2 regions of the Mesorhizobium sp. RIZ17 genome follow, and region 1 is predicted to be linked to the other one. Evidence: predicted binding sites of a transcription regulator. Region 1 holds the regulator's gene; the other holds the start of a gene.
What was found. The regulator LexA, encoded in region 1, represses DNA repair genes until DNA is damaged. The targets are predictions, from matches to a motif close to TGTTCNNNNTGTGTTCNG.
Positions count from the first base shown of each region.

Region 2: the regulator LexA is predicted to act here: its motif matches at 3,049-3,066, upstream of WDX12_RS19480 (PA0069 family radical SAM protein).

Region 1 is NZ_CP147861.1:5,616,357-5,624,266, reverse strand. Features, by position in the region: gene WDX12_RS27380 (ComEC/Rec2 family competence protein) at 1-1,064, shown strand, start outside; gene lexA (transcriptional repressor LexA) at 1,105-1,839, opposite strand; gene kynU (kynureninase) at 2,296-3,543, shown strand; gene WDX12_RS27365 (AMP-binding protein) at 3,559-5,184, opposite strand; gene WDX12_RS27360 (alpha/beta hydrolase) at 5,434-6,264, shown strand; gene WDX12_RS27355 (molybdopterin molybdotransferase MoeA) at 6,385-7,590, opposite strand; gene moaC (cyclic pyranopterin monophosphate synthase MoaC) at 7,590-7,910, opposite strand, start outside.
Region 2 is NZ_CP147861.1:4,087,211-4,095,120, reverse strand. Features, by position in the region: gene WDX12_RS19510 (S49 family peptidase) at 1-24, shown strand, start outside; gene WDX12_RS19505 (membrane protein) at 109-294, shown strand; gene WDX12_RS19500 (4-(cytidine 5'-diphospho)-2-C-methyl-D-erythritol kinase) at 317-1,213, shown strand; gene moaB (molybdenum cofactor biosynthesis protein B) at 1,200-1,757, shown strand; gene WDX12_RS19490 (GFA family protein) at 1,883-2,308, shown strand; gene WDX12_RS19485 (glycosyltransferase) at 2,488-2,991, opposite strand; gene WDX12_RS19480 (PA0069 family radical SAM protein) at 3,141-4,295, shown strand; gene WDX12_RS19475 (ribonuclease HII) at 4,491-5,186, shown strand; gene WDX12_RS19470 (F0F1 ATP synthase subunit B) at 5,652-6,143, opposite strand; gene WDX12_RS19465 (F0F1 ATP synthase subunit B) at 6,155-6,736, opposite strand; gene WDX12_RS19460 (F0F1 ATP synthase subunit C) at 6,798-7,022, opposite strand; gene WDX12_RS19455 (F0F1 ATP synthase subunit A) at 7,098-7,859, opposite strand.

The DNA.
Region 1 (7,910 bases):
ATCGCGCCGGCAAAACGACAGCGCCGCCGGCAAGGCGTTCGTTTCTCGGGTTCGTATCGCAAAAACTGGCGGTTGGCGTGGGCGGCGCCGCCATAACGTCGCTCATCGCAGGCAGCGCGACGTTGCTGTTTGCGATCTGGCATTTTCAGCGCGTGTCGCCGCTCAGCCTGCTGGCCAATCTGGCGGTCATGCCGATCGTTTCGCTGATCGTCATGCCGTTCGCCGTGTTGAGCGCGCTCGCCATGCCCTTCGGCTTCGACGGTCCCTTCCTCTTTGTCATGGGCAAGGGCCTGACGGCGATGATCGCCATTTCGGCGTGGATATCCGAGCGCTCACCGGTCGACGCCGTCGGGCTGATCTCGATCCAGTCGGTGCTGCTGGCGACGGTCGCGCTGGTCATCGCAACGATGGCGACCACGTGGCTCAGGCTTGCCGCGGTGCCCTTCGCGCTCGCGGCGCTGCTGGCCATTCCGCATGTCCGCACGCCGGATGTGCTTGTCTCGGAGGACGCGCGTCTGGTGGCGATGCCGATCGGAGGCGGTGAGCTTGCGATCAACCGCGCGCGCTCCAACGAGTTCACCACCGACAACTGGAAACGAGCGCTGAAAGCCGAGGATATCGTGCCGCCGGAGACCTTCGCCAAGGACGCCCTCGACATCGCCGATCCCGTCGACCTGCCGCCTGGCTCGCCCTTCTACTGCACCGGAGACCTCTGCATCGGCCGGCATCCTTCCGGCGCCATCGTCGCGCTTGCCGAGAACCGCGGCAGCGCCCGACCGGCCTGCGGGTTCGCAGATCTCATCGTCATCAACGATGCAACGGCCTACAACCCATGCCGCGATCCGCGCGTGCTCGTCGTCACCAAGCGGCAGCTGGCTCACGACGGCAGCGCCGCTATCTTCTTCGATCCGCAATCGGCGACCGCCCGGCCAACCGTTCGCTACGCGGTCGACGAGCCATATCGTCCCTGGCACGAGCAGCGGAAATACACACGCGAGGCGAGGGGGCTGCCGCCCTATCAACGACCGGAAAAGCCGGCGGCCGCGCCGCAGCCGACAGAATAGATGTCACGCATTTCCGGCGAAGACCGCCGCGCGGTCCTGCTCAGTAGCGACGGATAAGTCCGACGAGCTTGCCCTGAACCTTGACCCGATCCGGTCCAAAGATCCGGGTCTCATAGGCCGGGTTGGCGGCCTCGAGCGCGATCGAGGCACCCTTGCGGCGAAACCGCTTCAAGGTCGCTTCCTCGTCGTCGACCAGCGCCACCACGATCTCGCCCGGGCTTGCCGTATTGGCGTTGCGGATGATGACGGTGTCGCCGTCGAAGATACCGGCCTCTATCATCGAGTCGCCCTTGACCTCCAGCGCATAGTGCTCGCCGCCCATGATCATGTCCGGCGGCACCGAGATCGAGTGCGTCTGGTGCTGGATGGCGTCGATCGGCACGCCGGCGGCAATGCGGCCCATCACCGGAATGGATACGGCCGAAACAGCGTCGTCGTCATTGCTGGGTGTCGGCGTGCGCGAAGGCGCTGCCGGCTTGACCTGGCGGTTGAGATTGCCTTGGCCGCCCTGGATGACGCTTGGCGAGAACTTCTTCGCGGCATTCAGGCCAGGCGCGATCGAGTCGGGCAGGCGCAAGACTTCGAGGGCGCGCGCCCGGTTCGGCAGCCGGCGAATGAAGCCGCGCTCTTCCAGCGCCGTGATCAACCGGTGGATGCCGGACTTCGAGGCAAGGTCCAGCGCCTCCTTCATCTCGTCGAAGGATGGAGGAATCCCGCTCTCCTTCAGGCGTTCATGGATGAACATCAGGAGTTCATGTTGTTTGCGCGTCAGCATTGGCGGCCCCCACGGGTTCTGAAACCAGAATCGGAAAAACAAACCCAGAACAAACACTATCTGTTCCAGTTGTGTTCCGCAACCGTTTAAAGTTTAATGAATTTCTTAAGGCTGCCGAAACAATGTTGCATTCGAGGACGCCAGCCGCCGCCAGTAGGGCGGTGGCATTGATTCCGTTCGATTTTGCAGCACTGCCTAAGTTGAAACAGCAGGCAGCGCCATCACGAAAGCGCGGGTCGGACCGCGTGGACCACCCTTTGCGCATGCTGCACCGTGAACGAAACGAACCCAAAATGCCAACTTCGGCGATTTGCCGGTTCACTGTTCTCGCGGTCTATGGACCAGCTAACACAGGACGAAAGGTTCTTGCCCCGACGCCGACTGGGGTGAGACAACCGCCGTTGGCCGTCTGGCGATTTGCGAGCGGCGCTGGGTCGAGATGGAGGCGGTAACGCGATGAGGGGAATTCCTGGCCGTGCTGAAGTCGAGGCGATGGATGCCGCGGATCCGCTGCGCGCCCTGCGCGATCGCTTCATCCTGCCGGAAGGGGTGATCTATCTCGACGGCAACTCGCTGGGTGCGGCGTCCTCCGAGGTTTTCGACGAGATCGAGAAAGCGGCAACGCGCGAATGGGCGCATGATCTTATCCGCGCCTGGAATACCGCGGGCTGGTTCCAAATGCCGGTCGAACTGGGCGACCGGCTCGGGCGGCTGATCGGCGCGGCGGCCGGACAGACCGTCGTTTGCGATACGACCTCGATCAACATCTACAAGGTCCTGCATGCGGCGCTGGCGATGCGGCCCGACCGATCCGTGATCGTTGCCGAGGGCGACAGTTTTCCGACCGATCTCTACATGGCGGAGGGCGTGGCCTCCACGCGTCCTGGTACGGTGCTGCGGCTCGAAGGTGTCGACGCCCCGACGATCGAGGAGCTGATCGACAGCCAAGTCGCGGTCATCCTGGTCAACCACGTCAACTACAAGTCCGGCCGGTTGCGCGACATGGCGGCCTTGACGCGCAAGGCCCACGAAGCCGGCGCGCTGATCGTCTGGGACCTCTGCCATACGGCAGGCGCGTTGCCGGTGGATCTTGATGGTTTCAGTGCCGATTTCGCTGTCGGCTGCACTTATAAATACCTCAATGGCGGCCCGGGCGCGCCCGCCTTCATCTACGCCGCGAACCGCCACCACGGTGACATTCGCCAGCCGCTCAGCGGCTGGTGGGGGCACGCCCGGCCTTTCGCGTTCGAGCAGGGCTACGCCATCGGCACGGGCATCCGCCGGTTCCTGTGCGGAACACAGCCGGTGCTGTCGATGCGGGCGCTGAAGGGCGCGCTGGACCTCTGGGACAAGGTCGACATGAATGCCGTGCGCGACAAAAGCATCGCCCTGACGGACTTGTTCATCCGGCTTGTCGAAGCCCGATGCGGCGCCTTCGGCCTCGAACTGGAAAGCCCGCGCGATGGCGCCGAGCGTGGCAGCCAGGTGTCGTTCGCCCATCCGCACGGTTACCAGGTGATGCGCGCCCTGATCGAGCGCGGCGTGATCGGCGATTTCCGCGCGCCATACACCATCCGCTTCGGCTTCACACCGCTCTATGTCGGCTATCGGGATGTCTGGGAGGCCGTCGAAGTGCTGGAAGACATCCTGCGCACCGGCGTCTGGCGGGAAGCGCGCTTCGCGGTCAAGGAGGCCGTCACCTGAATCGGGCTTTCTCGCTCAATGGGGCTTTTCGGCGCGCAGGCGGAAGCGCTGGATCTTGCCGGTCTGGGTCTTGGGCAAGGCGGCGATGAACTTCACCGAGCGCGGGTATTTGTAGGGCGCGATCGTTGCCTTGACGTGATCCCGCAGACGCTTGACCGTCGCGGCATCCGGCGCCGCGCCCGGCGCCAGCACGACATGCGCCTCGACGATCTGGCCGCGTTCGGCGTCCTCGGCGCCGATGACGGCGCATTCCGCGACATCCGGATGCGACAGTAGCGCGGCCTCGACTTCCGGCCCGGCAATGTTGTAGCCGGCGCTGACGATCATGTCATCGGAGCGGGCGGCGAAATGGAAGAAGCCGTCTTCGTCCTGCACGAAGGTGTCGCCCGTCAGGTTCCAGCCATCCCGCACATAGTCCTTCTGGCGATCGTCGGCCATGTAGCGGCAGCCTGTCGGCCCACGCACCGCCAGCCTTCCCGTCGCGCCATGCGGCAACTCGCGCATCTCCTCGTCGACGATGCGCGCCTCGTAGCCGCCCACCGGCTTGCCGGTCGATGCGGGCTTCATGTCGTCGAAGCGATTGGAGATGAAGATATGCAGCATCTCGGTGGCGCCGATGCCGTCCAGAATCGGCTTGCCGGTCTTTCGCGTCCACTCTTCGAAGACGGGAGCGGGCAACGTTTCGCCGGCAGACACGGCGACGCGCAGCGAAGACAGGTCAGCGCCTTCGTCCATGGCCTTGAGCATCGCCCTGTAGGCCGTCGGCGCCGTGAAGGAGATGGTCGCCCTGTAGGTCTCGATGATGTGGATCATGTTGGGCGGCGTCGCCTGCTCCAGCAATGTCGCCGCCGCGCCGAAGCGGAGCGGGAAAATGGCAAGCCCGCCAAGGCCGAAGGTAAAGGCCAATGGAGGGGAACCGACAAAGACGTCGTCGGGCGTCACCTGGAGGATCTCGCGGGCGTAGGCGTCGGCGATGATCATCAGGTCGCGGTGGAAATGCATGGTCGCCTTCGGCACGCCGGTCGTGCCTGAAGTGAAGCCAAGCAACGCCACGTCGTCGCAGCCGGTGTCGACAGCCTTGAAGGTCACGGGCTTGTCGAGCGCGGCGCGATCGAGCTCCGCGTCATGGTTGGCGGTGCCGTCGAAGCCGATGACCTGCTTGAGGAAGGCGCTCTCCTTGGCGCAGGCCGTCATCTCGTCCATCAGCCGCGTGTCGCAAAGCGCGATGCCGATCTCGGCCTTGTCGACGATTTTGCCAAGTTCGCCGGCGCGCAGCATCGGCATCGTGTTGACGACGACGGCGCCGACCTTGGTGGCGGCCAGCCAGCAGGCAACCATGGCGGGATTGTTCGCCGAACGGATAAGCACCCGGTTGCCCGGCCTCACGCCATAGTTTTCGACCAGCGCATGCGCCAGGCGGCTCGTCCAGTCGGACAATTCCTTATAGGTGCGGCGGCGGCCATTGCCGATGAGCGCGGTGCGATCGCCGAAACCTTTCTCGACCAGCCTGTCGGTCAGTTCGACGCCGGCGTTGAGACGCTCGGGATAGTCGAACCCATCCAGAAGGAAATCCGGCCACTGCTCGGGCGGCGGCAGGTGATCGCGCGTGAACGTGTCGGTATGCGCTGAAGGTCCAAGCATGTAGCCGTCATCCTCCCTGCTTTGCCCAAGGAGGTTTGCCGCACCCCGGCCGTACCTTCGTGACACCGCCTTGGGGCGAGCGTGGGCGGGCTTGGGCGTTCGGCAGACCTCCTGTCGTCGGCCGTTCGTAAGGCAGGATCGCACCGGCCCAAATTTGTTTCAAGCCTAAAATGTTTTGGTTCCGGAGCATTGACGTGATCCCTGCAGCCGGCCATTGCTGGATGAAGCTGCGCGTCTTGGGAGGCACGGTTGGTCGAACATCGCATCGCGGATTGGAACAATGCCTATGCCAATGGCGCGAACATCGCGGGTGGCGACCGCTGGCCGGCGGCCTGGGATGGCCCGGCTCAGCAATTCCGCGACACGCTGGTGGCAGAAGGCAGGGCGCGGCTCGACATCATGTATGGCGAAGCGCCGCGCAACCGGTTCGATCTGTTTCTCCCGACCACCGCTCCAAAGGGGCTCGTCGTGTTCATCCACGGCGGCTACTGGATGGAGTCGCACAAGACCTCCTGGTCGCATCTGGCTGGAGGTGCTGTCGGCCACGGTTTTGCCGTCGCCATGCCCTCATACACCCTTTGCCCGCGGACCAGGATCAGTGGCATCGTCAACGAGGTTGCGGCCGCGATCGAGAGGGCGGCAGCGATGATCGATGGTCCGCTGATGCTGACCGGGCACTCGGCCGGCGGGCATCTCGCCAGCCGGATGGTGACCGCGGCCTCGCCGCTGTCATCCGATGTGGCGCGACGCATACGCCAGGTCGTTTCGATTTCAGGTCTGCACGACCTTCGGCCGCTGATGTTCACCGCGCTGAACGAGACCTTGAACATCGACGAGAAGGAAGCGTTGAGCGAAAGCCCGGCGTTGCTGCGGCCTCGGCAGGGAGCCCGCGTCACCTGTTGGGTCGGCGGCGGCGAGCGCTCGGAATTCCTGCGCCAGAGCGCGTTGCTCGCCAACATCTGGACCGGGCTCGGCGCCGCAACCCGTTCAGTGGTCGAGCCGGACCGGCATCATTTCGATATTGTGGATGGGCTCGCCGATCCGGATCATCCCCTGACCCGTACGCTGGTCGACGAGTAGAACTACGATCCACTGCGTCGATGGATCAACGATCGCTTCGCCGACGTGTGAATGATCGGCTTCGCCGACGTGTGGACGATCGGCTGCGTCGATGCATGAACGATCGACTTCGTCGACGTATTAGCGCAGCATCAGCACGCTGCATTCGGCGCCGGCTTCCGCGGCAGGCGCGAAGGGCTGGCGCACGATCAGGCCGTTGGCATCGGCGAGCATCCTGAGCATCGAGGAGTCCTGGATGCCGAAAGGAGTCGCGACCAGGGTGCCGGCGTCCTCGCGCACGACGGCGCGCACGTAGTCCTGCCTGAGATCGTTGGCCTGCATCGCGGCGCCCAGCCTGGCCGTTCGCACGTCCTGCCGGTGATCGCGGCCGCCGAGCCTGGCAAGGAGCGGCTTCAGGAAAAGTTGCGAGCAGACGATGCTTGCCACCGGATTGCCAGGCAAGCCGATGCAACGGACATTGCCAAGCCGGCCAAACATCAGCGGCTTGCCGGGGCGCATGGCGATCTTCCAGAAGTCGAGCTTCATGCCTTCGCCGGTCAGCACATCATGGATCAGGTCGTGGTCGCCGACGGAAGCCCCGCCGAGCGTGACGATGACATCAGCTTTTGCCTCGACTGCTTTCCTGACCAGCGCGGCGATCGCCTCTTTCCGGTCGGCGGCGATGCCGAGGTCGAGCGCGCGCGCCTCGACCAACTGGGCGGCGGCGGCAACGCCGTAGGCATTCGACGAAATGATCTGGTCGGGGCCAAGCGTGCTGCCCGGCGGCAACAGTTCGTCGCCGGTGGCGATGATCGCAACCAGCGGCCGGCGCACGACGCTCAAGGCAGGGTGGTTGGCCGAGGCCGCCAGCGAAAGGGCCGCCGCGTCGAGCACGCGGCCCTTTTCGAGCAGCACGTCGCCTTGGCCGAAGTCGAGCCCGCGGCGACGGACATTGCGTCCTTCCGCGGTCGGCTCCATCACCTCGATCCGGCGGTTGCCGAGATCGCGGACGTTTTCCTGGATGACAATGGTGTCGGCACCTTCAGGCAGCGGCGCGCCGGTAAAGATGCGCACGGCCTGGCCTTTTCCGACGGTTCCGGAGAAGCCGCGTCCGGCAGGCGCCATGCCCATGACCTCGAGCTCAGCCGGCGCCGAAGCGACATCGGCGAAACGAACGGCATAGCCGTCCATCGCGGAGGCGTTGAACGGCGGCTGCGTGCGCAGCGCCACAACCGGTTCCGCCAGGACCCGCCCAGCCGCTTCGGCGAGCGGAATGCTTTCGCCAGGCAAAGGTGCTGCGCCGTCGAGCAGGCGTTCGAGCGCCTCGGCCACCGGAACCAAAGCCATCAGGCATCCACCTTGTAGTCGCCGGACTTGCCGCCGGTCTTCTCGACCAGCCGGATGCCGGAAATGACCATGCCGCGGTCCGCCGCCTTGGCCATGTCGTAGATGGTGAGGCAGGCGACCGAGGCAGCGGTCAGCGCCTCCATCTCGACGCCGGTCTTGCCGGTGACGCGAGCAAGCGCGGTGACCCTGAGGCCAGGCAACGAACGGTCGGGCTCGATCTCGACGGCAACTTTTGTCAGAAGCAGCGGATGACAGAGCGGGATCAGCTCATGCGTCTTCTTCGCGGCCATGATGCCGGCGATACGGGCCGTGCCCAGCAC
Region 2 (7,910 bases), 1.5 Mb from region 1:
CTGTGGGCTCGCTTCGGGCTTTGAAAAAGCCATGATTGCGGATAGCATGATCGCTTGACCGAGCCCATCCGGCCGGCCTTGCCGCGAGAACGCGGGAGGAGTTTTGAGATGCCGCAGATCATTTTCTTCGCCGTCGTCGGCGCCGCCGCTTACTTTGGTTACCGCGCTTTCGTGCGCGAGGCCGAACGCGTGACGGCCAAGATCCGGCGCACCGAGAAACAGGCGGCGAACGGCACGATGGGCACGCTGGTCAAGGATCCCAAGACCGGCGAATATCGTCTCGCCAAGGACTGATCCCATCTCGCCAGCAGCCGACATTCTCGAGCCCGGCACAGAGGTCCGGACCTGGCTTGCGCCTGCCAAGATCAATCTGGCGCTGCATGTCACCGGACAGCGCGCCGACGGCTACCATCTCATTGACAGCCTGGCGGTCTTCACCCGTTTCGGCGACCGGCTCGAGATCGAGCCGGCGGAGCAGGACGACTTCTCGGTATCCGGCCGCTATGCCGCCGGCCTGCCGCTCGACGGCGACAATCTGGTGGTGAAGGCGCGCGATGCCTTGCGCCGGGAAGCCGGCGCGCAGCATGCACCGCCCGTCGCCATCCGGCTGGAGAAGAACCTGCCCATCGCGTCCGGCGTCGGCGGCGGCTCCAGCGACGCGGCAGCCGCGCTCAACGCCCTGGCGCGACTCTGGAAGCTCGATATCGACGACAATTCGCTGGCCCGGATCGGTCTTTCGCTCGGGGCCGACCTGCCGATGTGCCTCAAGGGCAAGCCGCTGGTCGCGCGCGGCATTGGTGATGAAGTATCCCCCCTGCCCGCGTTTCCGGCGCTCGGCCTGGTGCTGGTCAATCCGGGCATCGCCGTCTCGACGCCGGACGTGTTCAAAGCGCTGTCCAGCCCCGACAACGAGGCGCTGCCGCCGCTGCCGAAGCGCCTCGACTTCCACGCCATTCGCAACTGGCTGGAGACGACCCGCAACGACCTCGAACCTGCCGCCCGCTCGATCCAGCCGGCGATCGGCGAGGCGCTGAAGGCGCTCAAGCGCGCCGACGCTGCCTTCGCGCGCATGTCCGGCTCGGGCGCCACCTGCTTCGGCCTGTTCGAGACCGGCAATGTCGCCAAGCGCGCGGCGATCGAGATCCGCGCCCGCCACTCCGACTGGTTCGTCGCCGCGACCCGCAGCATGGAGGTGAGCGATGGCGAAGCTTGACGAAAGCCGGCCCTTCATCCCGGTGCGCATCGCGGTGCTAACGGTTTCCGACACGCGCAGCCTTGCCGACGACAAATCCGGCCAGACGCTGGCCGACCGCATCGCGCAAGCCGGCCATACGCTTGCCGCGCGGGACATCGTCACCGACGATCGCGACAAGATCCGCGACAAGGTGCTCGGCTGGTCGAAGGACGACAACATCGACGTTGTCATCACCACCGGCGGCACCGGCTTCACCGGCCGCGACGTGACGCCTGAGGCGCTGGAACCGACCTTCGAAAAGCGCATGGACGGCTTTTCGGAAGTCTTCCACCGCATCTCCTATGACAAGATCGGCACCTCGACGATTCAGAGCCGGGCGACAGGCGGCGTCGTCAACGCCACCTTCGTCTTCGTGCTGCCGGGATCGCCTGGCGCCTGCAAGGACGCCTGGGACGGGATCATCAAGGCGCAGCTCGACTACCGGCACATGCCGTGCAACTTCGTCGAGATCATGCCGCGGCTGGACGAGCATCTCAGGCGCGGCGGCAAGCCCACCTCGTAAAGCACAGGCAAAGCGCCCGAACGGCAACCGGTTTGCAGGCGAAATGGCGCTGTCGCCTTCGAGGCTGCCATTCCGAAGCCGGCGCCGGCACAGTAGCTTGTGCGAGCAAACGAGGAACCTGTGCCATGGCCGTTCACAGCGGCGGCTGCCATTGCGGCAACATCCGCCTGAGCTTTTCCACCGCGCTCGATCCGGCCGAACTGGAAATCCGCGCCTGCCAGTGCTCGTTCTGCACCCGGCACGGCTCGCGCGCGGCGGCCGACCCGAATGGACGCCTGAGCATCTCGGTCGAGGACGAGGCACGGCTGCAGATCTACCGCTTCGGCCTGCGCACCGCCGACTACCTCGTCTGCCGCGAATGCGGCGTCTATGTCGCGGCAATCGCCGGCGACGGTGACGACGCAAGGGCGATCGTCATCGTCAACGCGCTCGACGAGCGTGAACGGTTCTCGCGCGAGCCGGTCGCTGTCCGGTTCGATGCCGAAACGCGCGAGCAACGCCTGGCCAGGCGCAGTGGCAACTGGATGCCGGTGGAAATTCGGGGGAGTTGACTGGGGAGGGACCGCGCTGCGTTTCCTTCTCCCCGTGTGGGAGAAGGTGGATCGGCGTGCAGCGCCGAGACGGATGAGGGGTGTTCCAGCGAAGTGAGACGCTAGCTTTCCCTGGAGCACCCCTCATCCGGCCGCTGCGCGGCCACCTTCTCCCACAAGGGGAGAAGGGAGAGCCGGTCTCACTTTGGCGGAGCAACCCAGATTTCGGCGTTCAGCCTTCTGGTGGCAAGGCCGCGCGCCAGGGCCTCGGCGCTGCGCGCGCTCTTTGCCAGCGCCGAGGCCTGTCGCTTGCTGACGACGAGCCCTTCGGCCAGCGCGCGGTTGCCCGAAAAGACGCGGGCCAGGAAAGGCGTGCGATCGGCCCGGGCGCGTGAAAAGCGTGCTGGAATGGTTTGCTTCGCCGTGTGCGCCACCACCTCGTCGATCCATCCCTCGGCGAGCCTGGCGCCCGGTTCCAAAAGCAGCAGCCAATCGCCCTTGGCCTGGCCGATACCGGCGCCGATCCCGCCGGTCACATAGTGGCAGCCTGCATGTTCGGCCACCCGATGCGTCTGGTCGGTCGAACCCTGATCGCAGACGATCACGTCGCGCACCACGCCTTCGACCGCGCCGCCGACCAGCGAGGCGAGCGTGCGGGCAAGCCCCTCTTCGTCGTTCAAGGTCTCGATGAGAACGCTGAGCATCCCTAGCCGAATAGCGGAAAGCCACGGCTTGCGCCAGTTGCGCTTTTCGGCCGAAAAAGTTCTTGCTTTGTTCTCATCGACAAAATAGGAATAGTTTCATGAACAGAGCGATTCGACAGCCTGCCGACAGTCCCTGGGAGAGGGCGAAAATGGAACAGATCGTGCGCGCCGACATTGCTGCCTTCGGAGCAGGCAGAGCCGAGATGGCGAACGCGATGATCGAGCAGAGCGGCATGCGCGTGCGGCCCGACCGCAATCGCGGCCGCTCGGCCGGCATCAACCCGTCCGGCCGGTTCGAGCCGGTCAGCCGTCATGTGTTCGATGACGGCTGGAACTCGCTGGAGGAACTGCCGCCCTTCAAGACGGAAGTGCAGGTCGAGAAGCCGCGCACGATCATCACCCGCAACGAGTCGCCGGACATTTCCTTCGACCGTTCGATCAATCCCTATCGCGGCTGCGAGCATGGCTGCGTCTACTGCTTCGCCAGGCCGACGCATGCCTTCATGGGCCTGTCGCCGGGGCTCGATTTCGAATCGAAGCTGTTCGCCAAGCCGGATGCGGCGCGCATGCTGGACAGGGAATTGTCGAAGGCGGGCTACCAGCCGCGCACGATCGCCATCGGCACCAACACCGATCCCTACCAGCCGATCGAGAAGCAATACCGCATCATGCGCGAGATCCTCGAAGTGCTGGAGGCGCGCGGCCATCCGGTCGGCATTGTCACCAAGTCGGCGCTGGTGACGCGCGACATCGACATCCTGTCGCGCATGGCCGAGCGCGGCCTTGCCAAGGTGGCGCTGTCGGTGACGACGATGGACCGCATGCTGGCAAGAACGATGGAACCCCGCGCGTCGACGCCGACGAAGCGGCTGGAGGCGATCCGGCAGCTTTCGGACGCCGGCATCCCGGCCTCGGTGATGGTGGCGCCGATCATCCCGGGCCTCAACGATCCGGAGATGGAGCGCATCCTCGATTCGGCCAGAGCCGCCGGCGCCCGGGAGGCAGGCTATGTCATCCTTCGCCTGCCGCTCGAAGTGGCGCCGATCTTCAAGGACTGGCTGCTGCGTCACTATCCGGACCGCTACCGGCATGTGATGTCGCTGATCCGATCGATGCGCGACGGCAAGGACTACGATTCCGAATGGGGCAAGCGCATGAAGGGCGCCGGTCCCTATGCCTGGCAGATCGGCCGGCGCTTCGAGATCGCCGCCAAGCGGCTCGGCCTCAATGTCGAGCGGCGGCAGCTCCGCACCGACCAATTCGTCGCAGGCTCCGGCGCCGGCGAGCAGCTGATGCTGCTTTAACCTCAGTGCCGGCCATGACGGGCCGGCGCCAAGCGGTTCCAGGCCAAGCGACTTTCCGTCTGGAATTGCCCTCCTTTCAAGTATCCCGTCCGGCCAATGTCCCCCGGCCGCGAGACGGTGCCTTCCCGGTCCGACGCCCCATCCGACCCGGAAGGACTTGCGGAGAATCGGAGCCGATGCGAACCTCGCCGCACCATGGCTCGCGCGCGTTCCGATTCTCCGCTTCTCTTTGAAATGGTCGAGAAGCCCGACTTCTCGATCGAGACGAAGGCAATGGCCGACGGGCTGTGGCCTGTCGCCGGCATGGACGAGGCCGGCCGCGGTCCGCTCGCGGGTCCGGTGGTGGCCGCGGCGGTGGTGCTCAACCCCGCCAATATCCCGGAAGGCCTCGACGATTCCAAACGCCTCAGCCATTTGCAGCGCGAGGCGCTGTTCCTCAAGATTCTCGGCTCGGCGCTCAGCGTCTCGATGGCCTCGATCAGCGCCGAAGGCATCGACAACAGCAACATCCTGAAGGCGAGCCTGGAAGCAATGCGCCGCGCCGCCGCCGGCCTGTCGCTGCAGCCCAAGCTTGCCTTGGCCGATGGCCGCGACGTTCCGCCCGGCCTCGCCTGCGAGGGCCGGGCGCTGGTCAAGGGCGACCAGCGCTCGCAATCGATCGCCGCCGCCTCGATCGTCGCCAAGGTGATGCGCGACCGCATGATGTGCGGCTGCGGCGGACACCACGCGCATTACGGCTTCGAAGTGCATATGGGCTATGCGACGGTGAGGCACCGCACCGCGATCGAGGCGCATGGACCGGTGGCAAGGCTCCACCGGGCCTCGTTCGCGCCGTTCAGGCTGGGTGGCGCCGAGGCGGTTGAGGAAGAGAGCTTCGTCGGACTGGAGTAAGGCGCCGCCGACGATGACGGCTGACCTCCCTCCTTGTGGGGGAGCTATGGCATGCACACATTTCCAAGCGGCTGGTCTTTGGCGATAGCGAGCATGGCAGCTTGGCGCATGCGTTGTCGAATGTAGCGATGGTCGACCCCCACTCCGTCTCGGCTTCGCCGAGCCACCTCTCCCCCGATCGACGGGGTAGAGGAAGGGCGCCAAGCTTTTGCCGTCAACGCTCGTCCGGCAACGCTCCCTTCCTTTCCCTCCGGAGGGGGGAAAGGTGGCGCTGCGAAGCAGCGACGGATTGGGGGAACCACGCGGCAATCAAGCGTCGGCCCGATCAGTTACACCAGTCACAGAAGGTGTGTGTATAGCGTAAACAAGGGGGAGATCAGCAGTTCAGGCGTCCCGCTCCCTTTTCAAACAACAAAAAAGCCGCCGGGTTGCCCAGGCGGCTTCTCATTCGCAAGTGCGGCCAGCTCAGTTCAGCTTGGCCTTGACGTCGTCCAGCGCCGACTTGAACAGGTCCGCGCCTGCCTTGACATCGACCTTGGCGGCGAGCAGCGCGCGGGCAGCTTCGACGGCGATGTCGACGGCGCTGGCGCGCACTTCACTGACGGCCTCGCGTTCGGCCTGGCTGATCTTCTGCTCGGCAAGCGCGGTGCGCCGGGCGACATAGTCCTCGGTCTTCTTGGCGGCCTCGGAAGCAAGCAATTCAGCCTCGCGCTTGGCGGCGGCGACGATGTCGGCGGCCTCCTTCTCGGCTTCCTTGCGCTTCTGCTGATACTGGCCGAGCAGCTGCTGGGCCTCCTCGCGCAGGCGCCGCGCTTCCTCGAGCTCGGCGCTGATCTTGACCGCGCGGGCGTCTAGCGACTTGGTCAGCATGCCCGGCACCTTCAGATAGATGATGGCGCCGAGGAAGATGATCAGGGCGATCGTGGCCCAGAGCGTGGCAAGTGATGTGGCGTCCATGATCCCGCTCCTTACCGGCTCGCGGATTTGACCGCGGCCGCGATCTCGGACTTGTCGGCCTTGCCGCCGACAAGCGCCTCGACGATGGCCGACGTGGTGTCCTCGGCGATCGTGCCGACTTCCTTCATCGCCTTGGCCTTGATCGAGGCGATGCTCGCCTCGGCCTCGGCAAGCTTCTTTTCGAGCTCGGCCTCGAGCTTCTTGCGCGTGCCCTCGGCGTCCGCCTTGGCGGCGTCGCTTGCCTGCTGGCCGATCTTGTTGGCGTTGGCCTTGGCCTCCGCCAGTTCCTGCTCATAGGCGGCAACGGCGGCGTCGGCCTCGCCCTTCAGCCTTGCGGCATGGTCGAGATCCTGTGTGATGCGGTCGCTGCGGACATCGATGATACCGGCAAGGCGCGGCATCACCACCCGCTTCAGGAACAGGTAGAAGAGCCCGAAGGTGATGACCAGCCACAGGATCTGCGACGGGAAGGTCTTGGCATCGAACGGCGGGAACGCCTCATGCTCCGCGGCAGGCACGGCAGTGCCCGCATGCGTATCGCCCTCGGCCGCGGCCGGCGCTGTTTCTTGCGCATAGGCAGATGTCACGAACATCTCATTCCCCTGTCCCTAGAACGGGGCCGCACCATGCGGCCCCTTTCGTCAGCGCCGGCTCTTACTTGAAGACCAGGAGCAGAGCGATCAGGAGCGAGAAGATGCCCAGAGCTTCGGTCACGGCGAAGCCGAAGATCAGGCGGCCGAACTGGCCGTCGGCAGCCGACGGGTTGCGGAGCGCGCCCGAGAGGTAGCTGCCGAAGATGTTGCCGAGGCCGATGCCCGCGCCGCCCATGCCGATGCAGGCGATACCAGCGCCGATAGCAGCTGCTGCAGTTGCGTCCATTTCAAAACTCCTGTGGTTTGCTTGTTCGTTGCAGTTGGTACGTTGGGTATGCTGGCGCCGGGGCGCCGGTGAAAATCAGTGGCTCGGGTGCAGGGCGTCGTTCAGATACATGCAGGTCAGCACCGCGAAGACGTAGGCCTGCAGGAAGGCGACCAGCAGTTCGAGAGCGGTCAGCGCGACGGCCATGGCGAGAGGCAGGACCGAACCGGCGATGCCGACAGCGCCCATCGCGCTGAGGCTGACGACGAAGCCCGAGAACACTTTCAGCGTGATGTGGCCGGCCAGCATGTTGGCGAAAAGACGAACCGAGAGGCTGACCGGTCGCGAGACGAAGGAGATGACTTCGATCGCCACCACCAGCGGCAGGAGAAGTCCCGGCACGCCATGCGGCACGAACAGCTTGAGGAAGCCGAGGCCGTGCTTGGCGAAGCCGTAGACGACGACCGTGCCGATGACCAGGATCGCCAGCGTGAAGGTGACGATGATGTGGCTGGTGACGGTGAAGAAATAGGGGAACAGGCCGACCAAATTGGCGACCAGCACGAACATGAACAGCGAGAACACCAGCGGGAAGAACTGCATGCCCTGCTTGCCAGCGGCGTCGCGCAGCATGTTGCCGACGAATTCGTAGGCCATTTCGGACACCGACTGCAGCCGGCCCGGAATGAGCGCGCGGCTGGCCGTGCTCATATAGAGGAAGGCCGACGCCAGCACGATCGTCACGACCATGAACAGGGAAGAGTTGGTGAACGAGACGTCGTAGCCGCCAATATGCAGCGGGATGATCGGATGGATCTGGAACTGGTGGATCGGATCGACCTTGTCAGCAGCAGCCACTTTAAATCCCCGTCAAAGCCACACGGCTTCTTAAGTTCGCTTCAGCGCCCT